Linked DNA regions of Variovorax paradoxus. Each later gene encodes a partner of the first gene's protein in a complex. Links are inferred from orthologs where the notes say so. Each region holds a gene or a part of one and is shown on either strand. Other genes may lie near its edges. The genes, in order: dnaN, holA and AACL56_RS09610.

The links.
Region 2: the proteins of dnaN (region 1) and holA are in contact, whole or in part, in a cryo-EM structure (PDB 8GIZ), measured with the Escherichia coli proteins. The link is inferred for Variovorax paradoxus from one-to-one orthologs.
Region 3: the proteins of dnaN (region 1) and AACL56_RS09610 are in contact, whole or in part, in a solved structure (PDB 1OK7), measured with the Escherichia coli proteins. The link is inferred for Variovorax paradoxus from one-to-one orthologs.

The regions. Positions count from the first base shown.
Region 1 is NZ_LR743507.1:534,506-544,171, forward strand. Bases 1-2,861 are described here. They hold dnaN (DNA polymerase III subunit beta), read left to right. Parts: upstream 1-808; coding sequence 809-1,915; downstream 1,916-2,861. Other genes in these bases: dnaA (chromosomal replication initiator protein DnaA), read left to right, coding at 1-713; gyrB (DNA topoisomerase (ATP-hydrolyzing) subunit B), read left to right, coding at 2,051-2,861. In the rest of the region: more of gyrB, read left to right, coding at 2,862-4,675; AACL56_RS02575 (AAA family ATPase), read left to right, coding at 4,881-8,162; AACL56_RS02580 (AAA family ATPase), read left to right, coding at 8,159-9,666. UniProt on the Escherichia coli protein: Confers DNA tethering and processivity to DNA polymerases and other proteins. Acts as a clamp, forming a ring around DNA (a reaction catalyzed by the clamp-loading complex) which diffuses in an ATP-independent manner freely and bidirectionally along dsDNA.
Region 2 is NZ_LR743507.1:1,086,805-1,096,548, forward strand. Bases 2,185-5,123 are described here. They hold holA (DNA polymerase III subunit delta), read left to right. Parts: upstream 2,185-3,086; coding sequence 3,087-4,160; downstream 4,161-5,123. Other genes in these bases: leuS (leucine--tRNA ligase), read left to right, coding at 2,185-2,512; lptE (LPS assembly lipoprotein LptE), read left to right, coding at 2,524-3,060; AACL56_RS05060 (glutamate-5-semialdehyde dehydrogenase), read left to right, coding at 4,282-5,123. In the rest of the region: more of leuS, read left to right, coding at 1-2,184; more of AACL56_RS05060, read left to right, coding at 5,124-5,574; gshA (glutamate--cysteine ligase), read left to right, coding at 5,710-7,047; AACL56_RS05070 (potassium transporter Kup), read left to right, coding at 7,228-9,096; AACL56_RS05075 (GntR family transcriptional regulator), read right to left, coding at 9,134-9,744. UniProt on the Escherichia coli protein: Part of the beta sliding clamp loading complex, which hydrolyzes ATP to load the beta clamp onto primed DNA to form the DNA replication pre-initiation complex.
Region 3 is NZ_LR743507.1:2,140,782-2,150,457, reverse strand. Bases 1-2,871 are described here. They hold AACL56_RS09610 (Y-family DNA polymerase), read left to right. Parts: upstream 1-777; coding sequence 778-1,965; downstream 1,966-2,871. Other genes in these bases: AACL56_RS09600 (purine-nucleoside phosphorylase), read right to left, coding at 2,668-2,871; AACL56_RS09605 (TIGR02117 family protein), read left to right, coding at 1,965-2,660; AACL56_RS09615 (YiiX family permuted papain-like enzyme), read left to right, coding at 27-665. Outside these bases: more of AACL56_RS09600, read right to left, coding at 2,872-3,723; AACL56_RS09595 (DNA topoisomerase IB), read left to right, coding at 3,887-5,113; AACL56_RS09590 (hypothetical protein), read right to left, coding at 5,056-5,736; AACL56_RS09585 (DUF3606 domain-containing protein), read right to left, coding at 5,901-6,086; AACL56_RS09580 (acyl-CoA dehydrogenase family protein), read left to right, coding at 6,300-7,463; AACL56_RS09575 (MmgE/PrpD family protein), read left to right, coding at 7,573-8,940; AACL56_RS09570 (arylmalonate decarboxylase), read right to left, coding at 8,959-9,666. UniProt on the Escherichia coli protein: Poorly processive, error-prone DNA polymerase involved in translesion repair and untargeted mutagenesis. Copies undamaged DNA at stalled replication forks, which arise in vivo from mismatched or misaligned primer ends.

The DNA.
Region 1 (9,666 bases):
TGTTGCTGATCGACGATGTGCAGTTCTTTGCCAACAAGGACCGGACGCAGGAAGAATTCTTCAACGCGTTCGAGGCCCTGCTGGCCAAGAAGTCGCACATCGTGATGACCAGCGACACCTACCCGAAGGGCCTGGCGGACATCCACGAGCGCCTGGTGTCGCGCTTCGACTCCGGCCTCACGGTCGCCATCGAGCCGCCCGAGCTCGAGATGCGCGTGGCCATCCTGATCAACAAGGCGCGCGCCGAATCGGCCGAGATGCCCGAGGAAGTGGCCTTCTTCGTTGCGAAGAACGTACGCTCCAACGTGCGCGAGCTCGAAGGCGCGCTGCGCAAGATCCTGGCGTACTCGCGCTTCAACCAGAAGGAGATCTCGATCGCCCTGGCGCGCGAGGCGCTGCGCGACCTGCTGTCGATCCAGAACCGCCAGATCTCGGTCGAGAATATCCAGAAGACGGTGGCCGACTACTACAAGATCAAGGTCGCCGACATGTACAGCAAGAAGCGCCCGGCCAGCATCGCGCGGCCGCGGCAGATCGCGATGTACCTGGCCAAGGAACTCACGCAGAAGAGCCTGCCGGAAATCGGCGAGCTGTTCGGCGGACGCGACCACACGACGGTACTGCACGCGGTGCGCAAGATTTCGGGCGAGCGCCAGCAGCTCACCGAACTCAACCAGCAGCTCCACGTGCTCGAACAAACGCTCAAGGGCTGAAGAAGAAGCCGGATGTCGTCGAGGGTGGCCGTCGCGACAGCGGAGAATGGCGCCCTTACAAGCTGATTCAAAGAGATAGAGAAGAGGAAGAAGACATGATCGTTTTGAAGGCAAACCAAGACAAAGTCCTCGCCGCGCTGCAGTCGGTGGCGGGCATCGTGGAGCGGCGTCACACCTTGCCTATCCTGGCGAACGTGCTGATTCGCAAGACCGGCGGCCAGCTGCAGCTGACCACCAGCGACCTCGAGATCCAGATCCGCACCACCGCCGAACTCGGCGGCGACGAAGGCAACTTCACCACCACCATCGGCGCGCGCAAGCTCATCGACATCCTGCGCACCATGCCGGCCGACCAGACCGTGAGCCTCGAGTCGAGCGCCAGCAAGCTGGTGCTCAAGGGCGGCAAGAGCCGCTTCACGCTGCAGTCGCTGCCCGCCGAAGACTTCCCGCTGGTGCAGGAAGCCGCCAACTTCGGGCCGGTGTTCAGCGTGCCGCAGAAGACGCTGAAGGACCTGCTCTCGCAGGTCTCGTTCGCGATGGCCGTGCACGACATCCGCTACTACCTCAACGGCATCCTGTTCGTGGCCGAAGGCAAGCAGCTGAGCCTGGTGGCCACCGACGGCCACCGCCTGGCGTTCTCGTCGGCCACGCTCGACGTCGAAGTGCCGCGCCAGGAAGTCATCCTGCCGCGCAAGACCGTGCTCGAGATGCAGCGCCTGCTGTCCGACGCCGAAGGCGCCATCGAGATGCAGTTCGCGAACAACCAGGCCAAGTTCAGCTTCGGCGGCATGGAGTTCGTCACCAAGCTGGTCGAGGGCAAGTTCCCCGACTACAACCGCGTCATTCCGAAGAACCACAAGAACACGGTCACGCTGGGCCGCGCGCCGCTGCTGGCCAGCCTGCAGCGCACCGCCATCCTGACCAGCGAGAAGTTCAAGGGCGTGCGACTGAACATCGAACCGGGGACGCTGCGCATCGCGTCGAACAACGCCGAGCAGGAAGAAGCCCAGGACGAACTCGACATCGACTACGGTGGCGACTCCATCGAGATCGGCTTCAACGTGACCTACCTGATCGACGCGCTCTCGAACATGGACCAAGACATGGTCAAGCTCGACCTGGCCGACTCCAACAGCTCGGCGCTGCTGACCATTCCCGAGAACGCATCCTTCAAGTACGTCGTCATGCCGATGCGGATCTGACGAGTCAGACAACACAGCGCCTTGCGCACACGACCCGCGGCCCTCCGCGGGTTTGCGCTTTCAAGAGGCGGTGAAACGAGTTCTTGAGAGCCCGAAAAATCACGCCGACGGCGTGAGAGACAGAGGAATATCCGAATGAGTGCTGAAGAAAACAAGCCTGAAGTCCCGCACACCGAGCCGGTCTACACCCCGGAGGTCCAGGTCGTGCCGCCCGAGGTCATCGCCGCCGCCGACACCAGCTACGGCGAAGGCTCGATCACGATCCTCGAAGGGCTTGAAGCCGTGCGCAAGCGCCCGGGGATGTACATCGGCGACACCTCCGACGGCACGGGCCTGCATCACCTGGTGTTCGAGGTCGTGGACAACTCCATCGACGAGGCGCTCGCGGGCCACTGCGACGACATCGTGGTGACCATCCACACCGACAACTCCATCAGCGTCACCGACAACGGCCGCGGCATTCCCACCGGCGTGAAGATGGACGACAAGCACGAGCCCAAGCGCTCGGCCGCGGAAATCGCGCTGACCGAACTGCACGCCGGCGGCAAGTTCAACCAGAACAGCTACAAGGTGTCGGGCGGCCTGCACGGCGTGGGCGTGTCCTGCGTGAACGCGCTGAGCGTCATGTTGCGCCTGGTGGTTCGCCGCGAAGGCAAGATCCACGAACTGCAGTTCAGCCGCGGCTTCGTCCAGGACCGCCTGCTCGAGACGGTGCAGGGCGTCGAGGTGTCGCCCATGAAGATCATCGGCGACACCGACAAGCGCGGCACCGAGGTGCACTTCCTGCCGGACACCGAGATCTTCAAGGAGAACTCGGACTTCCACTACGAGATCCTCAGCAAGCGCCTGCGCGAACTGAGCTTCCTGAACAACGGCGTGCGCATCCGCCTGAAGGACGAGCGCACCGGCAAGGAAGACGACTTCTCCGGTGCCGGCGGCGTGCGCGGCTTCGTGGAGTTCATCAACAAGGGCAAGACCGTCCTGCACCCGAACTCGTTCTACGCCGAAGGCGAACGCCCGGCCGACACCTACGGCGGCATTCCGGGAACGCACATCGGCGTCGAAGTGGCGATGCAGTGGAACAGCGGCTACAACGAGCAGGTGCTGTGCTTCACCAACAACATCCCGCAGCGTGACGGCGGCACCCACCTCACCGGGCTGCGCGCCGCGATGACGCGCGTCATCAACAAGTACATCGAAGAGAACGAACTGGCCAAGAAGGCCAAGGTCGAGGTCTCGGGCGACGACATGCGCGAAGGCCTGTGCTGCGTGCTGAGCGTGAAGGTGCCGGAGCCCAAGTTCTCGAGCCAGACCAAGGACAAGCTGGTCTCCAGCGAAGTGCGAGCGCCGGTGGAAGACATCGTCGGCCGCCTGCTGACCGACTACCTGCAGGAGCGCCCGAACGACGCCAAGATCATCTGCGGCAAGATCATCGAGGCGGCCCGCGCCCGCGAAGCGGCCCGCAAGGCCCGCGAGATGACGCGCCGCAAGGGCGTGCTCGACGGCATGGGCCTGCCCGGCAAGCTCGCCGACTGCCAGGAGAAGGACCCGGCACTGTGCGAGGTCTACCTGGTGGAGGGCGACTCCGCCGGCGGCTCCGCCAAGCAGGGCCGCGACCGGAAGTTCCAGGCCATCCTGCCGCTGCGCGGCAAGATCCTGAACGTCGAGAAGGCGCGCTACGAGAAGCTGCTGACCAGCAACGAAATCCTGACCATGATCACCGCCCTGGGCACCGGCATCGGCCGCGCCGGCGCGAGCACGGCGGGCGGCGGCGCGGACGACTTCAACGTCGCCAAGCTGCGCTACCACCGCATCATCATCATGACCGACGCCGACGTCGACGGCGCCCACATCCGCACGCTGCTGCTCACGTTCTTCTACCGCCAGATGCCCGAGCTGGTCGAGCGCGGCCACATCTACATCGCGCAGCCGCCGCTGTACAAGGTGAAGGTCGGCAAGGAAGAGCAATACCTGAAGGACGGTCCCGCGCTCGACGCCTTCCTGCTCAAGGTGGCGCTGAAGGATGCACGCATCGAGACCGGCGGCGCCGGCTCGACCACGCTCGCCGGCGACACCCTGGCCGAGCTGGCGCGCAAGCACCAGGTGGCCGAGGCCGTCATCGCGCGCCTGCGCAACTTCATGGACGCCGAGGCGCTGCGCGCCATCGCCGACGGCGTGGCGCTCGACCTCGACACCACCCCGGCCGCCGAGGCATCGGCCGTGGCGCTGCAGGCCAAGCTGCGCGAGCTCAACACGACCGGCGTGCCCGCCGAGGTGAGCAGCGAGTTCGACGCCCGCACCGACAAGCCGCTGCTGCGCATCAGCCGCCGCCATCACGGCAACATCAAGAGCAGCGTGCTCACGCAGGACTTCGTGCACGGCGCCGACTACGCGGCCCTGGCCGAAGCCGCCAACACCTTCCGCGGGCTGCTGAGCACCGAAGGCGCGCTGGTCAAGCGCGGCGAGGGCGAACGCGCCAAGGAAGAGAAGGTCGACGACTTCCGCCAGGCCATGAAGTGGCTGATCGGCGAAGCCGAACGCGCCACCTCGCGCCAGCGCTACAAGGGCCTGGGCGAGATGAACCCCGAACAGCTGTGGGAAACCACCATGGACCCGAACGTGCGGCGCCTGCTGCGCGTGCAGATCGACGACGCGATCGAAGCCGACCGCGTGTTCACGATGCTGATGGGCGACGAGGTGGAGCCGCGCCGCGAGTTCATCGAGCAGAACGCGCTGCGCGCGGCGAACATCGACGTGTAGTCCGTCCGCCGGCCGCTCGGTCCGCTTCCGCGAACCTTCGCATTCATTCGAAACGCCCGGCCCCGCCGGGCGTTTTGCCTTGTGCGTCCAAAGCGCCACCGCGCCTTCGGACCGTCAAGGCCGTGAGGCAGAATCTGCGCCAATTTCGTCTGCGCACAGGACCTCTCCCATTCCCTCCAGCTTCGCCTTCTTCGAACTGACCACCGTGTCCGGCGAGACCGTCGTCACGCCGCTGGCCTTCCCCGCGATGGCATGGCTCGGCAGCAGCGCGCAGGCGATGGCGCGGCGCATGGCGCAGGCGGTGCAGTCGCACCTGGTCGACAAGGGGCGCTATCTCGAGGCGGTGCAGATCAACGACCCGCCGGTCTTCGAGCGGCACGAGATCGACATCGACATTCCCGGCGGCAGCAACCCGTTGCTGCATCCGCCGCGCCGCGTCCGCCATGTCGCGTTTCTTTCCAGCGGCCCGGCCAACACACCCTGCATCGGTTGCGTTCCGGCGCTGGGCATCGTCACGCTCGCCGAGCCGGAGCGACTGCGCGAGGCGGTGATCGAGGCGGTCGTGCTCGAGCACCGGCGCACCGGGCGGCAGGCCGACGTGCGGCGGCAGGTGGCCGCGCAATGGTTCGAGCAGGTCGAGCTGACGCAGCTGCCGCTCGACGTGGTGTTCCACAGCGCCGAGACCTTGCGCCGGCTGAAGAACGAACGCGCCGAACCGCTGCTGCCCGCGGTGGCCAACGAGATGAGCGCGAGCGCGCGCACGGCCGTCGAGTTGGACGAGCCGCTGAAGGCCATGGCGCGCGCGGCGGAAGGGCGTTTCGCGCGCAGCGTGCTGGTCGTCGGCGCCGAAGGCAGCGGCAAGACGGCGCTGGTGCACCAGTACGCGCGCGAGCGCCGCGACCGCGCCGGTGGCACACCGTGGGAAACCAGCGCGGCGCGGCTCATCCAGGGCCTCACGCGCGACGGCAGCTGGCAGCACGCGCTGAGCGGGCTGTGCCGCGAGCTGGCCGAACGCAACGTCGCGCTCTACGTGGGCCACCTGTCGGAGCTGTTCGAGGTGGGCCAGTACGAGGGCAACAGCATCAGCCTCGGCGACGCGCTGCGCGAGCCGCTGGCGCGCGGGCAGCTGATGCTGCTGGCCGAGGCCACGCCCGCCGAGCTCTCGCTGATCGACCTGCGCAGTCCCGGCTTCTCGGCACTCTTCCAGGTGGTTCGCCTGCCCGAACTGCCCGAGGCGGAGCAGGAGCGCACGATGCTCGCCGCGGTGGCCGCGCTGGCCGCCGCGCACCGCGTGGCGGTGTCGCCCGAGGCGGTGTCCGAACTGATCGCGCTGCAGCGCCGTTTCTCGCCCTACTCGGGCTTTCCGGGCAAGGGCATCCGCTTCTTCGAGGAACTGATCCTGCACGCGCGAGGCCATCGCGGTGACCGCGGAGGGCAGGGCGCCGACATCGGCCGCGACGAAGCGCTGGCCGCCTTCTGCGCCGAGACCGGCATGCCGCGCCGCATGCTCGACGCGCGGCTGCCGCTGTCGCTCGAGGAGGTCGACGGTTTCTTCCGGCGCCGCCTGTTCGGCCAGCCCGATGCGCTCTCGGTGGTGACCAACCTGCTGGTCGCCACCAAGGCCGGCCTGGCGCGCAGCGGCAAGCCGATCGCGTCGATGCTGCTGATCGGGCCCACGGGCGTGGGCAAGACCGAGACGGCCAAGGCCCTGGCCGAGTTCATGTTCGGCGACGCGCGCCGCATGATCCGCATCGACATGAGCGAGTACGCCGACCCGGTGGCGGTGCTGCGCCTGCTCGGCGACCTGGGCGGCGACGAAGGCGTGCTGGTCGGCGCGGTGCGGCGCCAGCCGTTTTCGGTGGTGCTGTTCGACGAGCTCGAGAAGGCGCACCCGAGCTTCTTCGACCTGCTGCTGCAGGTGCTCGGCGAAGGCCGGCTGACCGGCGGCGACGGGCTCACAGCCAACTTCTGCGGCAGCTTCGTGGTGATGACCTCGAACCTCGGCGCCGAGGTGATGCAGCGCACGCCGATGGGCCTGGGCGCGCAGCGCGGCGATCCGCGCAGCCATTTCGAGCAGGCGGTGCAGCAGGCCTTCCGCCCCGAACTCTTCAACCGCATCGACCACATCGTGCCGTTCGCCGCGCTGTCGGCCGCCGAGCGTGCGCCGATCTTCGAGCGCGAGATGGCGTTGATGCGCCAGCGCGAAGGCCTGCTCGAGCGCAACGCCGAACTCGCGCTCGACGCCGGCGTGTCCGCGCACCTGGCCACGCTGCCCGGCGATGCGCGCTACGGGGCGCGCGACGTGCAGCGCGTGCTGCGCCGCGAACTGCTGCTGCCGCTGGCGCATGCGCTGTCGCCGCATGCCTACGTGACGCCGCTGTCGGTGAAGGTCTGTCCCGGCCCGGGCGGCGCGCGCGCATTCGAGGTGCGCACCGAGCTGCTGCAGCGTCCCGTCGACAACACGCCGCTGCTCGCCGCCGACGCACTGGCCGAGGCCCGCCGCCACTGGCAGCGCGTGACCGAAGGACCGCTCTACGTGACCCTGGTGAACCAGCTGTTCCGCCTCGACCACGAACGCCGACGCCACGAGAACCGGCGCCGCCGCGCACCGCACCTGCCGCACTGGGACGGCACCGAGCACGCCGCCCGCGCGCGCGAGCTCGCTGCCGTGCAACAGCAGGCGCAGGGCCTGTTCGCGGAGATCATCGAGCTGGAAGGCCAGGCGCTGCTGGCGCTGGTCGGCGAAGCCGACGCGCCGCCCGACCTGGCCGCGTGGCGCACGCGCTTCACCGGCTTCAAGCAGCGCGCCTTCCACGCGGTGCGGCCGGACAGCAGCGTCTGCACGGTCGGTCTCTACGCCTCGCCGGCGCTGGCCGCCACGCTGCATGCCGCGTGGACCGAGGCCGCCGCACTCGCCGGCTTCGAGGTGCGCTCGCAGGTGGTGCGGCTGGGCGACGAGCCCCAGAAGCCCTCCGCGCGCGCGGCCGAGTTGCAGCAGGCGGCGGCCGAGCGGAAACGCGAGGGCAAGCCGGACGACCGTCGAGAAGACGCGAAGCAGGACGCAAAGCACGACGCGAGGGAAGAAGAAGCACCGCCCAGCCAGTACCTCAAGTTTCCGTGGCCGCAGGCCTCGGGCCGCAAGAGCCTGGTCGTCGGTTTCGAGATCGAACTCAGGGGCCCGGCGGTGTTCGACTACTTCCGCGGCGAAAGCGGCATGTGGCGCATCTGGGAAGGCGACCGCAAGTCCGACGCCTGGGTTTCCGTGCTCAACAAGACGCTCGCGGCCTTCGCCACGCCCACCAACGTGCATCGCCAGCATTTCTTCGACAGCCGTCCCGTGCACCGGGTGCTGAAGCAGGGACTGCTGGGCGCGCCGCAGGCCGACTGGCATTCGGAATTTCCCGACGCACCCGCATGGAAGCGCGTGCTCGACAACCACTTCAACGCGCTCATGGACCGCATGCTGCTCGGGGAGGAGGACCAGTGAGCGGCCAGGGCAGCCTGCGCGTTCCGGTCTTCGTCACGCACCGCAAGGAGGCGGGCTTCCGCCTGCGCTGCCTGTTCCTGCCGGAGATCGAGGCGACGGCCGTGCGCTACGAGCTGGCGCTGAACAAGCTGCGCCAGGCGGTGGTGCGCCATTTCCAGGGCACGCGCAGTTCTCGCGACACGCTCGACGAGCGCCTGTGGCTGAGCTTTTCGCCGGAGCTGCGCTTCGAACTCGTGCCGCTGGGCTTCGACAGCGGCCGGCGCTGGGTCGAGGGCGCGTTCGCCGCCGCGCACTTCAGCGTGGCCGGCCGGCGCTACGCCTGCCTGCCGCAGCTCGACGCGCTGGTGGCCGACCTGGGCGAACCGCACCTCGACAAGTCGCAGCGCACCGAGCGGCTGGTGGCCGCCATCCAGGCGTGGTTCCGCGAGCAGCGCAAGGAACTGGGCGATGCCTTCGACCCGCAGCGCTACCTGGCCTCCCCGAACGACGAGCTCGGCGAGCTCGAGCTGTCGATGCGTATCGCGCAAGGGCACTTTCCGTTCGAGAGCGGCCACGACCGGCGCAGCGCGATGCGCGACGACGGCATCGGCGACGGCCCGAGCGAAATGGCGCGCGCCGCCGTCGACCTGAACGACCTGTACCCCGACGCGCTCGCACGGGCGATCCTGCGCGACGACGCGGTCGAGGAACTGCGGCGCGCCATCTACCGCGGCGAAGGCGCCGGTGGTGCGGAGGGGGGTGCCGGCGCGATCGTGCTGGTCGGCCCGCGCGGCGCCGGCAAGACGGCGCTGGTGCACGGCGCGCTGCGCCGCCAGATCGACATCGAGACCGGCCGCGACCGCCAGCGGATGCAGAAGATCTGGCACCTCGACCCGATGCGCGTGATCTCGGGCATGAGCATCATCGGCCAGTGGCAGCGCCGCATGGCCGTGCTGCTGCAGTACCTTCAGTTCCGCCTGCGCGACGATTTCCGCATCGCGCGGCCCGACCATCTCTACTGCGACAACCTGGTCGCGCTGATGGCGATCGGCAAGAGCTCGCAGAACACGCTCACGCTGGCCGACGTGCTGCGCCCGCTGCTCGAGAAGCGCGCCTTCACCATGATCGGCGAGGCCACGCCCGAGGCCTGGCAGAAGGTGCAGCAGCGCGACCGCCGCTTCGCCGACCTGTTCCGCGTGATCCGCGTGGAGGCGCCGCCGCGCGCCACCGCCATCCGCATCGTCAACTGGCGCCGCGCCGAACTCGAGCAGCAGCACGAGTGCCGCATCGAAGCGGGCGCGGTGGCCGAACTGCTGAAGATGGAGCGCCGCTTCGCCGCCGACGAAGTGCTGCCCGGCTCGGCGATCCGCGTGCTCGACCGGCTGGCCGTGCGGCATGCGCGCGGCGAGGTCGGCCGCGCCGAGGTGCTGGCCGCGTACACGGCCACCTACCACTTCCGCGAGAAGCTGTTCTCGCGCCAGGTGGGCCTGGCGCCGGCCGAGGCGGCGGCGCACTTCGCGGCGCG
Region 2 (9,744 bases), 550 kb from region 1 along the record:
GCTGCCGTACCCCAGCGGCAAGCTGCACATGGGCCACGTGCGCAACTACACGATCAACGACATGCTCACGCGCTACCTGCGCATGAGCGGCTACAACGTGCTGATGCCCATGGGCTGGGACGCCTTTGGCCTGCCGGCCGAGAACGCGGCGCTCAAGAACGGCGTGCCGCCGGCCAAGTGGACCTACGAGAACATCGCCTACATGAAGGGCCAGCTCCAAGCCATGGGCCTGGCGATCGACTGGAGCCGCGAGATCGCTACCTGCGACCCGAGCTACTACAAGTGGAACCAGTGGCTGTTCCTGAAGATGCTCGAGAAGGGCATCGCCTACCGCAAGACCCAGGTCGTGAACTGGGACCCGGTCGACCAGACCGTGCTGGCCAACGAGCAGGTGATCGACGGCAAGGGCTGGCGCACCGGCGCCACGGTCGAGCGCCGCGAGATCCCGGGCTATTACCTGAAGATCAGCGACTACGCCGAAGAGCTGCTCGAGCACACCCAGCACAAGCTGCCGGGCTGGCCCGAGCGCGTCAAGCTGATGCAGGAGAACTGGATCGGCAAGAGCGAGGGCGTGCGCTTCGCCTTCACGCATGACATCAAGGATGCGGGCGGCAAGCTCATCCAGGACGGCCGCATGTACGTGTTCACCACGCGCGCCGACACCATCATGGGCGTGACCTTCTGCGCCGTGGCGCCCGAGCATCCGCTGGCCGCGCACGCCGCCACGCTGGACCCGAAGGTCGCGGCCTTCATCGAGGAATGCAAGAGCGGCGGCACCACCGAGGCCGAGCTCGCCACCCAGGAAAAGAAGGGCGTGCCTACCGGCCTCACGGTGACGCACCCGATCACCGAGGAACAGGTGCCGGTGTGGGTCGGCAACTACGTGCTGATCGGCTACGGCGACGGCGCCGTGATGGGCGTGCCCGCGCACGACGAGCGCGACTTCGCCTTCGCCAACAAGTACGGCATCGAGATCGTGCAGGTGGTGCTGGTCGACGACGAGCCGCACTTCGACTATCACAAGTGGCAGGACTGGTACGGCGACAAGCAGCGCGGCGTGACCATCAACTCGGACAACTTCAGCGGCATGACCTACAAGGAGGCCGTGGCCGCCGTGGCGCATGCGTTGGGCCAGAAGGGCCTGGGCGAGCTGCAGACCACCTGGCGCCTGCGCGACTGGGGCGTGAGCCGCCAGCGCTACTGGGGCACGCCGATCCCGATCATCCATTGCGAGGAGCACGGCGCGGTGCCCGTGCCCGAGAAGGACCTGCCGGTGGTGCTGCCCACCGACTGCGTGCCGGACGGCTCGGGCAACCCGCTGAACAAGCACGAGGGCTTCCACGCCGGCGTGACCTGCCCGGTGTGCGGCAAGGCCGCGCGGCGCGAGACCGACACGATGGACACCTTCGTCGATTCGTCGTGGTACTTCATGCGCTATTGCGACCCGAAGAACGACGAGGCCATGGTGGCCGGCGGCGCCGACTACTGGATGCCGATGGACCAGTACATCGGCGGCATCGAGCACGCGATTCTTCACCTGCTGTACGCCCGCTTCTGGACCAAGGTGATGCGCGACCTGGGCCTGGTGAAGGCCGACGAGCCCTTCAGCAAGCTGCTGACGCAGGGCATGGTGCTCAACCACATCTTCTACAAGCGCAACGAGAAGGGCGGCAAGGACTACTTCCCGCCCACCGAGGTGACGACGGTGCTCGACGCGCAGGGCCGCATCGTGGGAGGCACCACCGCCGACGGCACCCGTGTCGAATACGGCGGCGTGGGCAAGATGGGCAAGAGCGAGCGCAATGGCGTCGACCCGCAGGACCTGATCGAGAAGTACGGCGCCGACACCGCGCGCCTGTACACCATGTTCACCGCGCCGCCCGAAGCCACGCTCGAGTGGAACGACGCGGCCGTGGAAGGCAGCTACCGCTTCCTGCGCCGGGTGTGGAACTTCGGCGTGGCGCAGGCCGAGTCCGCGCGCACGGCCATCGCCGGACAGGCTTTCGGCAAGGGCGCCCAGGCGCTGCGCCGCGAGGTGCACACGGTGCTGCGCCAGGTCGACTACGACTACCAGCGCATGCAATACAACACGGTGGTGTCGGGCGCTATGAAGCTGCTCAACGCGCTGGAAGGCTTCAAGCCCGATGGCGGCTCCGGCGACGCCGCGGCGGTGCGAGAGGGCTTCGGCATCCTGCTGCGCTGCCTCTACCCGGCCACGCCGCACATCGCGCAGCAGCTCTGGAGCGAGCTCGGCTACGACGAGGACCTGGGCGGCCTGCTCGACGCGGCCTGGCCCACGGTCGACGTGGGCGCGCTGGTGCAGGACGAGATCGAGCTGATGCTGCAGGTCAACGGCAAGCTGCGCGGCAAGCTCAGCGTGCCGGCCGGCGCATCGAAGGACGAGATCGAGAAGCTCGCGCTGGCCTGCGACGACTTCGTCACTTTTGCCGAAGGCGCGCAACCCAAGCGCGTGATCGTGGTTCCCGGCCGCCTGGTCAACGTGGTCATTTGAACGGCTCAAGCATGAACACTCGCAATGCCTCGCTGCCGCGCCGCGGCTTTCTCCTCGGTCTGACGGCGGCGGGCGCGTCGCTCGGCCTGGCCGGCTGCGGCTTCGAGCTGCGCAAGGCGCCAGTCTTCGCGTTCAAGACGCTGTCGGTGTCGGGCAGCGACGCGCTGCTCAAGTCGGCGATGATCAACCAGATACGGCGCGAACTGCGGGCCACCGGAACGGTGACTGTGTTGTCGGCGGAAGACGCCGCCAAGGCCGATGTGGTGCTGGAAATCCTGGGCGAGGATCGAACCCGCTTTGTGATTTCTACCAATTCGGCAGGCCTGGTGCGCGAAGTCCAGCTTCAGCTGCGTGTCCGATTCCGCCTGCATACACCGGGCGGCAAGGACCTGCTGCCCGCCACCGAGGTCTCGCAGACGCGCGACCTGAGCTTCAACGAAACCAACGCCCTGGCCAAGGAAGGCGAAGCCGACCTGCTGTTCCGCGACATGCAATCGGATATCGCGCAGCAGTTGATGCGCCGCCTGGCCGCGGTCAAGGAACTCTGAGCCCGCGCTCCGGCAACCCGATCTCCATGCAACTTGCCAGTGCCCAACTCGGGGCCCACCTGCAGAAGGGCCTCAAGCCGCTCTACACGATCCATGGCGACGAGCCGCTGCTCGCGCAGGAAGCGGCCGACGCCATCCGCGCCGCGGCGCGCGCGCAGGGCTACACCGAGCGCAGCTCGTACACCGTGGCCGGCGCGCATTTCGACTGGAGCGCGGTGCTCGCCGCGGGCGGCTCGCTCTCGCTGTTCGCCGACAAGCAGATCGTCGAGATACGCATTCCGTCGGGCAAGCCCGGCAAGGACGGCAGCGCGGCATTGCAGCAGCTGGCCGAATCGGCCCCCGGCAACGACAGCACGCTCACGCTGGTGATGCTGCCGAGGCTGGACAAGGCCACGCGAACCGGCGCATGGTTCTCGGCGCTGGAGAACAACGGCGCGAGCATCCAGGTCGACCCGATCGAGCGCAGCGCGCTGCCCCAATGGATCGCGCAGCGCCTGGGCCACCAGGGCCAGCGCGTGATGCCCGGCGACGAAGGCCAGCGCACGCTGCAGTTCTTCGCCGATCGCGTGGAGGGCAACCTGCTGGCCGCGCACCAGGAAATCCAGAAGCTCGCGCTGCTGCACCCGGCGGGCGAGCTGAGCTGGGAGCAGGTCGAGGGCGCGGTCAACAACGTGGCGCGCTACGACGTGTTCAAGCTGTCGGAGGCCGTGCTGGCGGGCAACCCGCAGCGCGTGGCGCGGATGCTCGATGGCCTGCAGGCCGAAGGCGAGGCCGAGGTGCTGGTGCACTACACGATCGCCGAAGACATCCGTGCGCTCAAGCGCGTGAAGGACGCCATGGCCTCCGGCCGCCCGCTGCCGATGGCATTGCGCGAGAACCGCATCTGGGGGCCGCGCGAACGTGCCTTCGAGCGCGTGCTGCCGCGGCTCGACGACCGCATGCTGGCGCGACTGCTGCGTGCGGCGCACCTCGTGGATGGCATCGTGAAGGGCCTCAAGCAACCCGACTGGCCCGCCAGCGGCTGGCAGGCCTTGCAGCGGCTTGCACTGATGCTGTGCCGCGCGTGCAGCAGCGCGGCCCCGCCGCCGCGCAGGGCCTGAGGCTGGAACCCCCGCGAACCGGCTTCGCCGGGCCGTGGGTGTTGCCCTCTGGAAGGAGTTGGAGAGGCGACACGAAATGCGCGAAGCCTGCGGGTCATCCAAATGCAGGAAAATGCCGGGCATGAACGCGTTCAACGTCAGCGAGCACATGCAGACCCTCGGTCTGCAAGCCAAAGCAGCTGCATTCCTCATGGCCCGAGCGGATGCAGCTACCAAAAACATAGCATTGAAGGCGCTTGCCAAGCGTCTTCGCGAAGCCGGCCCTGTGCTGGCGGTCGCCAACCAAAAAGACCTGGAGCGCGCCACGGCCGCGGGCCTGTCGGCGCCGATGGTCGATCGCCTCAAGCTCACGCCCAAGGTCATCGAGACCGTTGCCCTCGGTTGCGAGCAACTGGCCGGCATGGCCGACGTGATCGGCGAGATCATCGGCATGAAGCAGCAGCCCAGCGGCATCCGCGTGGGCCAGATGCGCGTGCCGATCGGCGTGTTCGGGATGATCTACGAGAGCCGGCCCAACGTGACCATCGAGGCCGCTAGCCTGGCCATCAAGAGCGGCAACGCCGCCATCCTGCGCGGCGGTTCGGAAGCCATCGAATCGAACAAGGCGCTGGCGCTGCTGGTGTCCGAGGCACTGGCCGAGGCCGGCCTGCCGGTCGACGCGGTGCAACTGGTGCAGACCACCGACCGCGAAGCCGTCGGCCAGCTCATCGCCATGCCCGAATTCGTCGATGTGATCATTCCGCGCGGCGGCAAGGGCTTGATCGAGCGCATCAGCCGCGACGCCAAGGTGCCCGTCATCAAGCACCTGGACGGCAATTGCCACGTCTACGTGGACGACACGGCCGAGTTCGCCATGGCGCTGCGCATCGTCGACAACGCCAAGACGCAGAAGTACAGCCCGTGCAACGCCGCGGAAGGCCTGCTCGTGTCGGCCGCGGTGGCCGACGATTTCCTGCCTGAGATCGCGGCCATCTTCGCGGCCAAGGGCGTGGAGATGCGCTGCGACCCGGCCGCCGCCGCCATCCTGCGCGCTGAGGGTGCCGCGAGCCCGCAGGCCAAGGTGGTCGATGCCGTCGAGTCCGACTGGTCCGAGGAATACCTCGCGGCGGTCATCAGCATCAAGGTGGTGGCCGGCGTGGACGAGGCCATCGCGCACATCAACCGCTATTCGAGCCACCACACCGACGCGATCGTCACGCGCGACCACGTGCATGCGCAGCGTTTCCTGCGCGAGGTCGATTCGGCCAGCGTGATGGTCAATGCGAGCACGCGCTTCGCGGATGGCTTCGAGTTCGGGCTGGGCGCCGAAATCGGCATCAGCACCGACAAGTTCCACGCCCGCGGACCGGTGGGCATCGAAGGACTGACCTCGCTCAAGTACGTCGTGCTCGGGCAGGGCGAAGTCCGCAGCTGAGGCATTGCCGTGCAAGGCGGACCGGTCGAACCAAGTCTGCCGCGCAGGCCCTGCACGGTCTTGTCATTGGGGCGGCCATCCCCAAATCCTACAATTCCGCTCCACCTTTAAGCACAAAACCAACAAGGCCGCCGCATGGTTCCGCATCTCGTCACCGCCCTGACCGGCCCGATCAACGAACTGGAGCAGCGGGTGCTCGACTCGATGCCTGCCATCGAACGCTGGTTCCGGCTCGAATGGATGGAGCACACGCCGCCTTTCTACAGCGCCGTGGACATCCGCAATGCAGGTTTCAAGCTCGCTCCGGTCGACACCAACCTTTTTCCCGGTGGCTGGAACAACCTCACCAAGGAAATGCTCCCGCTGGCCGTGCAGGCCGCGCAGGCTGCCATTGAGAAGATCTGTCCGGAGGCGCGCAATCTGCTCGTCATTCCGGAAAACCACTCGAAGAACACCTTTTATCTCGCCAACGTCGCGCAACTGGTGCGCATCTTCCACATGGCGGGGCTCAATGTGCGCATCGGGTCGATCGATCCGGCGATCAAGACACCCAAGAAGATCGAGTTGCCGAACGGTGACACCGTCACGCTGGAGCCGGTGGTGCGCACCAAGCGCCGTTTGGGCCTGAAGAATTTCGATCCCTGCACGATTCTCCTCAACAACGAGCTTTCCGCAGGAACGCCCGGCATCCTCGAGGATCTTCACGAACAGTATCTGCTGCCGCCCCTGCACGCGGGGTGGTCGGTGCGCCGCAAGAGCAACCACCTGCACAGCTACGAGGAGCTTTCCAAGCGCTTCGGCAAGTTGCTGGGCATCGACCCGTGGCTCATCAACCCGATCTATGCGCGCGCCGAAGGCGTCGACGTGGCCGGCGGCCGCGGCATCGACGTGCTGACCAGCCACGTGGACGCGGTGCTCACCAAGGTGCGCCGCAAGTACAAGGAATACGGCATCAACGAGAAGCCATTCGTGGTGGTCAAGGGCGGCCACAGCGGCAGCGGCAGCCCCGGCGTGGTGACGGTGCGCGACGCCAAGGATGTCGAGTCGCTGATCGGCAAGCCACGCGGCACCGCGCCCGCGCCCGCCGTGCCGGCCACCAAGGCCAGCCAGTCACGCGAACCGCGCGAGCTGCGCGAGCCCACCGAGCTCATCGTGCAGGAAGGCGTGCTCACCAACGAACGCGTTCACAACGGCATGGCCGAACCGGTCGTCTACATGATGGACCGCTACGTGGTCGGCGGCTTCTACCGGGTGCACGCAGAGCGCGCGGCCGACGAGAACCTGAAGCTGCCGGGTGCGAGCTACGTGCCGCTCGCGTTCTCTGAAAGTGCGCACTTGCCTCAGCCGGGCGCCAAGCCTGGCGCCAGTGCGCCCAACCGCTTCTACATGTATGGCGTGGTCGGCCGGCTCGCGATGGTGGCCGCCAGCTACGAAATGGAAGCGACCGATCCGGACGCCGAAATCTACGAATGATTCCGGGGGCCGTCTTGCGGCGACGGCGGGCGGCGGCAAAATAGCGGCCCCACATCAACGGAAACAAAAGGGCGGGAGGGGTGATGCGAGCGCACGCTGGTGTACTAAAGTTCGCATCCATCGCACCCCGGCGTGTCTGACGCGCCGATACCAGCAGCCTGTCCTTTTCCCATCGACTTCGTGTCAGCCCCCAAATCTCTCTCAGCCGGCCTGATCGTCGGCGCCATCGGCGTCGTCTATGGCGACATCGGCACCAGCGTGCTGTACGCCGTCAAGGAAGTGTTCGGCCACGGCCATGTGCCTTTCACCGTCGAGAACGTCTACGGCATCCTGTCGATGTTCTTCTGGACGCTCACCGTCATCGTCTCCATCAAGTACGTGGTGCTGGTGCTGCGCGCCGACAACGAAGGCGAGGGCGGCCTCGTGGCCATGCTCGCGCTGGCGTCGCGCGCGGTGGCCGACAAGCCCAGGCTGCGCCACCTGCTGCTGGTGGTGGGCATCTTCGGCACCTCGCTCTTCTACGGTGACGGCGTCATCACCCCCGCAATCTCCGTGCTCTCGGCGGTCGAGGGCCTGGAAGTGGTGTCGCCGCACTTCACGCACTACGTCATTCCTCTCACGCTGGTGGTGCTGTTCTGCCTGTTCGTGGTGCAGAAGCGCGGCACGGCGGGCATCGGCAAGTTCTTCGGCCCCGTCACGCTCGCGTGGTTCATGGCGATCGCGGTACTCGGCGTGTCGCAGATCGTGCACCACCCCGAGATCCTGAAGGCGCTGAATCCGTTCTATGCGCTGAAGTTCATGTGGGACAACCCGGGCACCAGCTTCATCCTGCTGGGCGCCACCGTGCTGTGCGTGACAGGCGCCGAGGCGCTGTATGCCGACCTGGGGCACTTCGGCAAGCGCCCGATCCGGCTCGCTTGGTTCTCTGTCGTCATGCCGGCGCTCACGCTCAACTACTTCGGCCAGGGCGCACTGCTGCTGGAGAACCCCGAGGCAGTGAAGAACCCGTTCTTCATGATGGCCCCCGAGTGGGCGCTCGTTCCGCTGGTGCTGCTGGCCACCGCAGCCACGGTGATCGCGTCGCAGGCCCTCATCACCGGCGCCTTCAGCGTCACGCGCCAGGTGATCCAGCTGGGCTACCTGCCGCGCCTGAACATCGAGCACACCAGCGTGCGCACGGCCGGGCAGATCTACATCCCGCTGGTCAACTGGGGCCTGTTCGTGGCCATCGTGCTGGCGGTGGTGATGTTCCGCTCGTCGAGCAGCCTTGCCGCGGCCTACGGCATCGCGGTGACCACGGACATGCTGATCACCACGATCCTGACCTTCTTCGTGATCCGCTACGCATGGAAGCTGCCGCTGGCGCTGTGCATCGTGTCGACTGCGGCCTTCTTCATCGTCGACTTCCTGTTCTTCGCGTCCAACCTGCTCAAGCTGTTCGAAGGCGGCTGGTTCCCGCTGCTGATCGGCGGCTTCGTGTTCACGCTGATGATCACCTGGAAGGAAGGCCGTCGCCTGATGGGAGAGGCGCAGCATGCCGACGCGATTGACCTGAAGTCGTTCCTCGATTCGGTGTTCGTGAGCCCGCCGGTGCGCGTGGAGGGCACCGCCGTGTTCCTCACCGCCGAGCCGGGCACCGTGCCCAATGCGCTGCTGCACAACCTCAAGCACAACAAGGTGCTGCACGAGCAGAACATGTTCGTCACCGTGCGCAACCACGAGGTGCCGTGGATCCCGATGGACAAGCGCATCGAGATCGAGCCGCTCGGCAACCACTGTTGGCAGATCATCGTCCACTACGGTTTCAAGAACGACGTCGAACTGCCGCGCGCGCTCGAGAACGCACGCATGCGCGGCTGCCAGCTGGAGCCCATGACCACCAGCTACTTCCTGTCGCGCGACGTCGTCATTCCCACGCTCGGCAGCGGCATGGCGCCGTGGCGAGAGAAGCTGTTCGCGCAGATGCACCACAACGCGAGCGGCGCAGCGGCCTTCCTCGGCCTGCCGAACAACGCGGTGGTGGAGCTGGGGTCGAAGATCGAGATCTGACGGGGCCGCTGGGGGCCCTGGGCCCTGGGCCCAGGGCTCAGCCCAGCCCCAGCATCTGGCCCAGGCTGCGCTGCGACGCAGGCCGGTCCAGCGCAATGTTCCGCTCGAGCACCAGCAGGTGCTCTTCCATCGCGCGCACCGCGGTGTCCTCGTCCCCGCGTGCGATCGCATCGACCACCGCCGCGTGCTCCTCGTGCTCGCACGACGCATTGCCGGGCGGCTCGTACAGCGCCACGATCAGCGAGCAGCGCGACATGAGTTCGCTCAGGTAGCGCTCCAGAATGGGATTGCGCGCCAGCCGCGCCACCCGCAGGTGGAACGAGCTCGCGAGCCGTGCCCAGTCGGGCTGCGTGTAGCGGTGCATGGCCGCATGCTCTTCCTTCAGGTGCCGGCGCAGTTCGGCCACTTCGGCCTTCGTGGCGTTGCGCACCGCCATGCGCACCAATGCGGCCTCGAGCGCACGGCGCGCCTCGAAGATTTGCCGGGTCTCATCCGGCGAGGGCATCGCGACGATGGCGCCGCGGTTGGGCCGGAGTTCGACGATGTGGTCGTGCGCCAGGCGCTGCAGCACCTTGCGCACCAGTGCGCGGCTCACGCCGAACAGCTCGCACAGCGAGGCTTCGGGCAGCTTGGTGCCCGGCGCCAGGC
Region 3 (9,676 bases), 1.6 Mb from region 1 along the record:
GAGGCGTGCAGCACAATGCCCGCCACATGATCTTCACGCCCCGTCCGGCCTTCGCACTCGCCCTCGCCCTCGCGGCGGCACTGTCTGCCGCCCTCCTCGTCCCCGCCGCACATGCGGCTCCGGCACTGAAGGACGGCGACATCGTCTTCCATACCTCGCGCTCGGCCCAGAGCCTCGCGGTGCAGCGCGCCACGGGCTCGCGGTACAGCCACATGGGCATCGTGCTGCTGCGCGACGGCAAGCCCTACGTGTTCGAGGCGGTGCAGACGGTGCGCTACACGCCGCTGGCGCAATGGGCCGCACGCGGCAACGGCGGGCACTACGTGGCGAAGCGGCTGCGCAATGCCGACACGCTGCTGACACCCGGCGCGGTGGCCAGGCTGCGCGCGGGCACCTCGGACTTCGAAGGACGCCCCTACGACCTGACCTTCGAGTGGTCGGACCGGCGCATCTACTGTTCCGAGCTGGTGTGGAAGCTCTACCAGCGCGCGCTGGGCGTGCGCATCGGCGAGCTGCAGAAGATCCGCGAATTCAACCTGGGCGATCCGGCCGTGCGCGCCAAGATGCGCGAGCGCTACGGCGACAGGGTGCCCATGGACGAGCCGGTGATCTCGCCGGTCGCGATGTTCGACTCGCCGCTGCTCAGGACCGTCGAGACGCGCTGAACGAAGGCCCCCGGGCAGGCGAAGGCGGCCCACCCGGGAGACAATTGTGGCCGTGAGTTCCCCGAAGCCGCCTTCCCCGACACCGCCGATCCGGCGCATCGCGCACCTCGACATGGACGCCTTCTACGGCTCGGTCGAGCTGCTGCGCTATCCGCAGCTCAAGGGCCTGCCGGTGGTGATCGGCGGCGGCCGGCGGCGCGTGGACGAGGCGATCCGCGACCTGCCGGAAGGCGGCACGCTGGCCGACATCCCGGTCGACGCGTTTCCGCGCCTGAAGGACTACGCCGGCCGCGGCGTGATCACCACCGCCACCTACCCGGCGCGCCAGTTCGGCGTGGGCTCGGCCATGGGCCTCATGAAGGCCGCGAAGCTTTGCCCGCAGGCGATCATCCTGCCGGTGGACTTCGACGAATACCGGCGCTATTCGCGGGCCTTCAAGCAGGTGATCCTGGAGGTGGCGCCGCTCATGGAAGACCGCGGCGTGGACGAGGTCTACATCGATTTCACCGACGTGCCCGGCGGCCAGCGCGACGGCGGGCGGTCGCTGGCGCGGCTGCTGCAGAAGGCCATCTTCGACGCAACCGGCCTGACCTGCTCGATCGGCGTGGCGCCCAACAAGCTCATCGCCAAGATGGCCAGCGAGTTCGAGAAGCCCAACGGCATCTCGGTGGTGTACGAAGACGACCTCGAGACGCGCATCTGGCCGCTGCCCTGCCGCAAGGTGAACGGCATCGGCCCCAAGGCCGACGAGAAGCTCAAGCGCTTCGGCATCGAGACCGTGGGCCAGCTGGCGGCGCGCGACCGCGACTGGCTCGTTGCCAACTTCGGCAAGGCCACCGGCGCGTGGATGCACGAGGTGTCCTGGGGCCGCGACAACCGGCCGGTCGTGACCGAGAGCGAGCCGGTGTCGATGAGCCGCGAGACCACCTTCGACCGCGACCTGCACGCGGTGCGCGACCGCGCCGAGCTGGGCGCGATCTTCACGCAGCTGTGCGAGAAGGTCGCCGAGGACCTGCAGCGCAAGGGCTACGTGGGCAAGACCATCGGCATCAAGCTGCGCTACGACGACTTCAGGATCGCCACGCGCGACCAGACGATCGACCGCTTCACCGCCGACGCGAAGACCATCCGGCAGACCGGCGGCCAGTGCCTGAAGCGCGTGCCGCTCGAGCGGCCGCTGCGGCTGCTGGGCGTGCGGGTGGGCGCACTGGCGAAGGCGGGCAGCCCCGAGGCGCTCGCGCCCGTGGGTTCGCCGCGCGCCGCGCCGGAGCCGGTGGCGACCACCGCTTCGCTGTTCTGATGCGCATGCTGAAACGCTGGCTCCTGCGCCTTGCGTTCGCACTGCTGGGGCTGGTCGCACTGGTCGGGCTCTACGTCGCCACGGCCTTCGCGCTGGTGATGTGGCCGGCCAACGCCGAACCCGGGCACGCGCCAGACAAGGTGGCCGAGGTGCAGGCCTGGGTGCTGAGCAACGGCGTGCACACCGACTACGTGTTCCCCATCCGCTCGGCCACGGTCGACTGGCTGCAGGTGTTCCCGCTGAGCGACTTCCGCGCCCCGCCGCCCGATGCCGAGTTCGTCGCCATCGGCTGGGGCGACCGCGAGTTCTACCTGAACACCCCGACCTGGGGCGACCTGACCGCCGCACGCGCGTTCGGTGCGCTGTCGGGCGGCAACCGCGCGCTGGTGCACGTGAGCTACCTGCGGCGCGCCCAGCTGGCGCGCGGCGCCTACCGGTTGCCGCTGTCTGAGGCGCAATACGCCCGGCTTGTGGACTACGTGCGCGCCTCGCTGCCGCAGGGCCGCGCCACCGCCATCGCCGGTGCGCACTACGACAGCCAGGATGCCTTCTACGAGGCGAACGGCGGCTACAACCTGTTCGAGACCTGCAACACCTGGAGCGGCCGCGGCCTGCGCCTGGCCGGCGTGCCCATGAGCCGCTGGACACCGTTCGACTTCACGGTGACCTGGCACCTGGCGCCAGGCCACCCCTGAGCGGGGCTCAGGACTTGGGCACGCCCGCCGACCACTTCGGCCAGTTGGCGACGATGTGGTCCACCACGCGCGAGCCGACCCGCTCGATGTTCTCCACCGTCTCGGCGAAGCCGCCGGCCGTCTCGCCCGGTGCCGGGTCGAGGTGCTGCAGCGTGGTTTCCCTGGGGCTGCCCTGGTCGAAGTTGACCGCGCCGCGCAGGCTCATCACGCGGTCGGTGCCATGCGTGCGCTTGATGACGAGGGTGATGGCCGCCGCCTCCATCTCGGTGATCACGTAGTCGTCGGCATCGTAGAGCTTGGCGATGTACTGCGCCTGCTTCGACATGCCGGGCCCGTGGAAGAAGGTGTCGCCGGTCATGTGCGTGCCGGTGCCGACGAAGGGGGCGCGCCGCGCCGCGGCGTCGGGGTAGCGCAGGCGGTACTTGCGCGCGGAGTCGGCGTCCTTCAGCGGCGTGTCGGCCGACAGCCTCATGGCCCAGCTCACGAGGTCGGGGTTGAGTTTGAAGCGGCGGTACTCCTCGTAGCCCTTGCGCGGCATGAAGGTCGGCTCGCCGGCCTTGTTCTCCTCGGGAGCCCAGCGGTGGCCCAGGTCGTAGTCGACCAGCCAGGTGGCCCAGTTCACCTCGCCGATGGTGCCTCGCGAAGGCGGCGTGCCGGCCACGCCGGAGATGACGTAGTAGCTCTGCGAGAAGTCGAACTGCGGGTTCAGCAGGATCGCCTGCATCGACGACGACGAGTTGACCTTGCCCATGCCGAGCACCGCGCCGCACACGCCGTCGGCGTTGCAGTACACGGGCTGCAGTGCGCCCGGCACCGCGATGGGCCTGGCGCCCTTCCAGTAACGCTCGTACCAGTGCTGGAACTCGCCGGCGCGGTCGCCGGTGTTCTGGCCGATCTCGAACATGGCGGCCACGAACACCTTGACCTTCACCGGCGCGGCGGGGGCCGATGCGGCGGGTGCAGGAGCGGTGGAGGTGGTGGACGCGCACGCGGTGAAGAGCAGCGCGGCGGCGGGCACCGCGAGCCAGCGGGCCGCGGGAAGGGAAAGTCTGGAGGCAGTCATCGTGGAGTTCGATCGGAAAGGAAAAGACACACGGCCGAGCAACAAGCGCGCCCGGCGCACCGGCGACGCTTGCGGCGTCCTACAACCCGCGATTGTCGGCGCTGGCAAAAGCGCGTTGTAACGCCAACGCAACCCCCAGTACGCCACCCACGCCACCCACGCCATGCCGGCTTCCACCGCACACGCATCATCCGCCAGGCCGCCCTCGAAGCCCACCCCCATCGCCAACGGGCTGGTCTACGTCAATCCCGACATGCCGGGCATCCGCCGCCTGAAGCACGGCGAACGCTTCCGCTACCGCGACGCCAAGGGCCGCTGGCTGCGCGACGTGGACGAGATCTCTCGCATCCGCATGCTGGCCATTCCGCCGGCCTACACGCAGGTATGGATCTGCCCGCTGCCCAATGGCCATCTGCAGGCCACCGGCTTCGACGCACGCGGGCGCAAGCAGTACCGCTACCACGCCGACTGGCGCAGCCTGAAGGACGAGAACAAGTTCGAGCGCCTCGAGGCCTTCGCCCTCGCGCTGCCGCGCATCCGCGCCCGCGTCGCGCGCGACCTGCAGCCCGACAAGGCGCGCAAGGTGCCGGGCCGCAGCCAGGTGCTCGCGGCGCTGGTGCGGCTGCTGGACACCACGCTGATGCGCGTGGGCAACGAGGAGTACGCGAGCAGCAACGGCTCCTACGGCCTCACCACATTGCGCAACCGGCACGCGGCGGTCCAGGGCACCGCGCTGCGGCTGCGCTTTCGCGGCAAGAGCGGCGTGATGCACGAGGCGAAGCTGGAAGACCCGCGCGTCGCCAAGGTGGTGCGCCAGTGCCAGCAGCTGCCGGGGCAGGCACTGTTCCAGTACGCGGACGACGACCAGGATGGCGGCCTGCACAGCGTGTCGTCCACCGACGTGAACGACTACCTTGCCGAGGCCGCCGGCGGCGAGCGCTTCACCGCCAAGGACTTCCGCACCTGGCACGGCACGGTGCAGGCGCTGGAGCTCACGCGCCTGGCCTGCGAGCCCGGGCGCACCGCCGCCGACGGCACACGCTACAGCGCCAAGGACATCCTCGCGGCGGTGGCCAAGCAGCTCGGCAACACGCCCGCGGTCTGCAAGAAGGCGTACGTGCACCCGGCGGTGCTGGCACTGGGCAGCGCGCTGTCGGACGGCGACGAGGCCACCGGCGCGCTGTTCGAGAAGATCGGCGGAAGCCGCACCGCCCGGCCCTCGCGCGGGCTGCACGCCGCCGAGCGCCGGCTGCTGGCCTTCCTCAAGGCGCACCGCCAGGAGCAGGCGCGCGAACTCAGGAAGACGGCGAAGGCGTCGAGGACGCCCAGGGCTCAGGTGCGCGTGGCCAGCACGAGGCGCACGCTGTCGCCGTCGAGCGCCACCGCATAGCCGAGGTCCTCTGCGAGGTTCTGCAGCGCCACCGCGTCGATGGCCAGTGCGCGCGGCGCGCGATGCGCGTCGAGCACGGCCTGCGAGGCACCCGGCTCGCGCGCCAGCGCCGTGAGACGCAGCGCGTTGGCCCCGTCGGCTTCGACGCGGATTGCGCCGGCCTCTTCCGCGCCGTCGTGCAGGTAGCCCAGCGCACCGAGGAACAGGTAGCGCAGCGCGGCCGCCGCGGGCCAGCGCTGCTCGTCGTCCTGCGGCTCGAGCGCGGCATCGGTGTCGAGCGCCACGCCGTGCAGGTCGAAGGCCGAACGCATCAGCCCCACGCATTGCGCCACCAGCGCGCTGCGCGTGATTCCTTCGTCGGCAATGGCCAGTTCCCAATCGCGCAGCGAGCGGATGGCCTCGACCAGTTCCGACACCTGGCTGTCGATCAGCGCCACCCGCTCTTCGCAGGCAGGGCCGTCGATGGTGGCCGCGCCGACCTGCCGCTTGAGCATCAGCAGCGCCATGCGGATCACCGAGACCGGGGCGGCCATGTCGTGCCGCAGCGCAGGAAGGGCACGGGTGAGCAGTTCGTGGCGCACGCCCGCCGCGATCCAGCTGCGCGCGCTGGGAGATGACTTCATTGGGCGGCAGCCAGCGGCGTCGGGTGGGTCGGCACGATCACGAGGTACTTCCTGAAACAACAGAGGAATACAAGTATCGTGCCCGGCCCCGGCTGCAGGTGTAGGAGCGTGCCTACGATGCCCTTGCGGCGCGGCCCGCCGCGCCGTGAGGACAGAAGGGTTCGTCAGGCAGCGGGCTTGCCCAGGTAGGTGCGCACGTCCTTCACCTGCACGCCTGCGGCCGCAATGGCGGAGCGCAGTTGCTGCTCGGTCACGCCCAGCGTCTGGGTCCAGTAGCGCACCTCGTGCAGCTCGTTCACGTTGATGCGGGTCGCGTCCTGCGGCCCGCGTTTGTTCAGATCGTCGGCCATGGTGTGTTTTCCTTTGCAGAAGGGACCACGATGCGGCGCGGTGCCACGGCAGGCCTTAGGACGCCGGCGCGCTCGCATGCAGGAAATATCCGAGCGGCGCGGGCGAGCATTTGCATTTGCCGAAGGGAGGGTTCCGCAATCAGAGAGCCGCTTCGCGCGGGCGCGGGCTAGATTCGCTCCATGACCACCGCGCCATGACCGCGCAGCAACGCCATGAACAACGCCAACGACAAGACTTTCCCCGACATCCGCGACGCGGTGCGCGACCTGTGCGCGCAGTTTCCCGATGCCTACTTCCGCAGGATCGACGAGGCGCGCGGCTACCCCGCCGAGTTCGTCGATGCACTCACCAGGGCCGGCTGGCTGGCCGCGCTGATCCCGCAGGCGTACGGCGGCTCGGGCCTGGGCCTGACCGAAGCCTCGGTGATCATGGAAGAGATCAACCGATGCGGCGGAAACTCCGGCGCCTGCCACGGCCAGATGTACAACATGGGCACGCTGCTGCGCCACGGCAGCGAGGCCCAGAAGCGCGCCTACCTGCCGAAGATCGCCAAGGGCGAACTGCGCCTGCAATCGATGGGCGTGACCGAGCCCACCACCGGCACCGACACCACGAAGATCAGGACGACCGCCGTGAAGAAGGGCGACCGCTACGTCATCAACGGGCAGAAGGTGTGGATCTCGCGCATCCAGCATTCGGAGCTGATGATCCTGCTGGCGCGCACCACGCCGCTGGCTGACGTGAAGAAGAAGTCCGAAGGCATGTCGATCTTCATCGTCGACCTGCGCGAGGCCATCGGCAAGGGGCTGACGGTGCAGCCCATCCTGAACATGGTGAACCACGAGACCAACGAGCTGTTCTTCGAGAACCTGGAGATACCGGCGGAGAACCTGATCGGCGAGGAAGGCCAGGGCTTCAGGTACATCCTCGACGGCCTCAACGCCGAGCGCACGCTGATCGCGGCGGAGTGCATCGGCGACGGCTACTGGTTCATCGACCGGGTCACGGCGTACACCAGGGAGCGCGTGGTGTTCGGCCGGCCCATCGGGCAGAACCAGGGCGTGCAGTTCCCGATCGCCGAGGCCTTCATCGAGGTGGAGGCGGCGAACCTCATGCGCTACGAGGCCTGCCGCCTGTTCGACGCGCACCAGCCCTGCGGCGCACAGGCGAACATGGCGAAGTACCTCGCGGCCAAGGCGAGCTGGGAGGCGGCCAACGCCTGCCTGCAGTTCCACGGCGGCTTCGGCTTCGCCTGCGAATACGACATCGAGCGCAAGTTCCGCGAGACGCGGCTGTACCAGGTGGCGCCGATCTCGACCAACCTGATCCTGAGCTACGTGGCCGAGCACATGCTCGGCCTCCCCCGGTCCTTCTGACTCGCCCCCAGGATGCGCGCACTTCGTGTCGCTTCTCCTTCCCCCTGCCGGGGGCAACGCCTGCGGCCCGGCAAAGCCGGTTCCGCGGCATTCCACGAAAGGATCGTTCATGACATCCGACACCGCCAATCATCCAAGCAAGGTGCTCGCCACCTTCGCCGCAGAACTGAAATTCGGCGACATCCCCGCCCCCGTGCTGCGCCGCACCGAGGACCTGATGCTCGACTGGCTGGGCTCCGTGCTGGCGGCGCGCACGGCGCGGCCGGTGCGCAGCATCGAGCGCTTCGCGCAGATGATGGGCCCCGCCGACGGGCCGAGCGAAATGCTGACCTCGCGCCGCACCACGTCGCCGGTGTTCGCAGCGCTGGTCAACGCGGCGGCTTCGCATTTCGTGGAGCAGGACGACGTGCACAACGGGTCGGTGTTCCACCCGGCTGCGGTCGTCATCGCACCGGCACTGGCCGTGGCGCAGAGCGTGGGCGCGAGCGGTGCGCGGCTGCTGGCGGCGGTGGTCGCGGGCTACGAGGTCGGGATCCGTGTCGGCGAGTTCCTGGGCCGCTCGCACTACAAGACCTTCCACACCACCGCGACGGCCGGCACGCTCGCTGCAGCGGCTGCAGCGGGCCGGCTGCTGGAACTCTCGCCGCAGCAGATGCTGCATGCCTTCGGCTCCGCAGGCACGCAGTCGGCCGGTGTGTGGGAATTCCTTCGCGACGCGGCCGACTCCAAACAGCTGCATTGCGCCCACGCGGCAGCCAGCGGTCTGATGTCGGCCTACCTCGCGCAGGACGGCTTCACGGGCGCCGCGAAGATCCTCGAAGGCGCGCAGGGCCTGGGCGTCGGCATGTCGAGCGACGCCGACCCGTCGAGGCTCACCGACGGCCTCGGCACGCGCTGGACGCTGGCCGAGACCTCGTTCAAGTACCACGCCTCATGCCGCCACACGCACCCCGCGGCCGATGCTTTGCTGCAGGTGATGACGCAGAACGGCCTCGGGCCTGCCGACGTGTCGCAGGTGACCACGCACGTGCACCAGGGCGCCATCGATGTGCTGGGCCGCGTGGATGTTCCGGCCACCGTGCACCAGGGCAAGTTCTCCATGGGCACGGTGCTGGGCCTGATCGCCGTGCACGGCCGCGCAGGCCTCGGCGAGTTCGATCGCGACTTCCTCGCGCCCGAGGTTTCGGCCTTCCGCGAGAAGGTGTCGATGGAACTCGACGCGGAGGTCGACGCCGCCTACCCCGCACGCTGGATCGGCAAGGTCAGCGTGCGCACCGTCGACGGCCGCACGCTGCACGGCCGCGTGGACGAGCCCAAGGGCGACCCGGGCAACAGCCTGAGCCGCGTGGAAATCGAGGACAAGATGCGGCGGCTCGCGCACTACGGCGGAGGCGCGACGGCCGACGAGGCCGAGGCGCTGTGCCGGCGCGTGTGGCAGCTGGCCGACACGCCGCGCGTGGGCCGCTGGCTGGGCTGAACTGCCTGACTGCCTGCTTCAGGCGAAGAGCCGGCCCTGGCCGGGCGAACGCGCATCGAGCCCCGCGGTGCGAACCAGGTCCCAGAATCCGGCGGGCGAACTCGACACCACGGGCACCTTCAGCCGTGCCTCGACCTCGCGCACCGCATCGAGCGTGACCAGGCCGCCGCACGAGATCAGGATGCCGTCGGCGCCGGGTCGAGCCTCGAAGACTTTCACGCACAGGTCGACCAGCACCTGCGTCGGCACCTCGCCCACGGCCTGCACGTCGGAGATCGACAGGCCCTCGAGCGCCAGCGGCTCGAAGTCGCTCTGCTCCAGGTACTTGCGCAGGTGCGCGTTGACCTCGTCGATGTAGGCCGTGGCCACCGCCACGCGCCGTACCTTCAGGTGGCGCAGCGCGCCGACGATGGCATTGCTCATCGTGCTGCACGGCAAGCCGGTGGCGCGCGCCATCTCCACCTCGAGCTGCCGGTTGAACGCCGCGCCACGAAAGAAGCTCAGCGAGGTGCCCATGAGCGAAATGGCGCTCACGCCCTCTTCCTTGAGCGCGACGGCCTTCTCGACGACCGAGTCGATGACGTCGAGGTAGCCCCGCGTGGAGATCTCGCCCAGGCCAAGGCCCAGCGCACTGAAGCGGATGCGCCTGCCGTAGAGCAACGGGCCGTCCACCGGCACGGCGCCGGCGGCCGGTGGAACGATCAGGCCCAGGTGCGGGATTGTCATTTCGATGGTC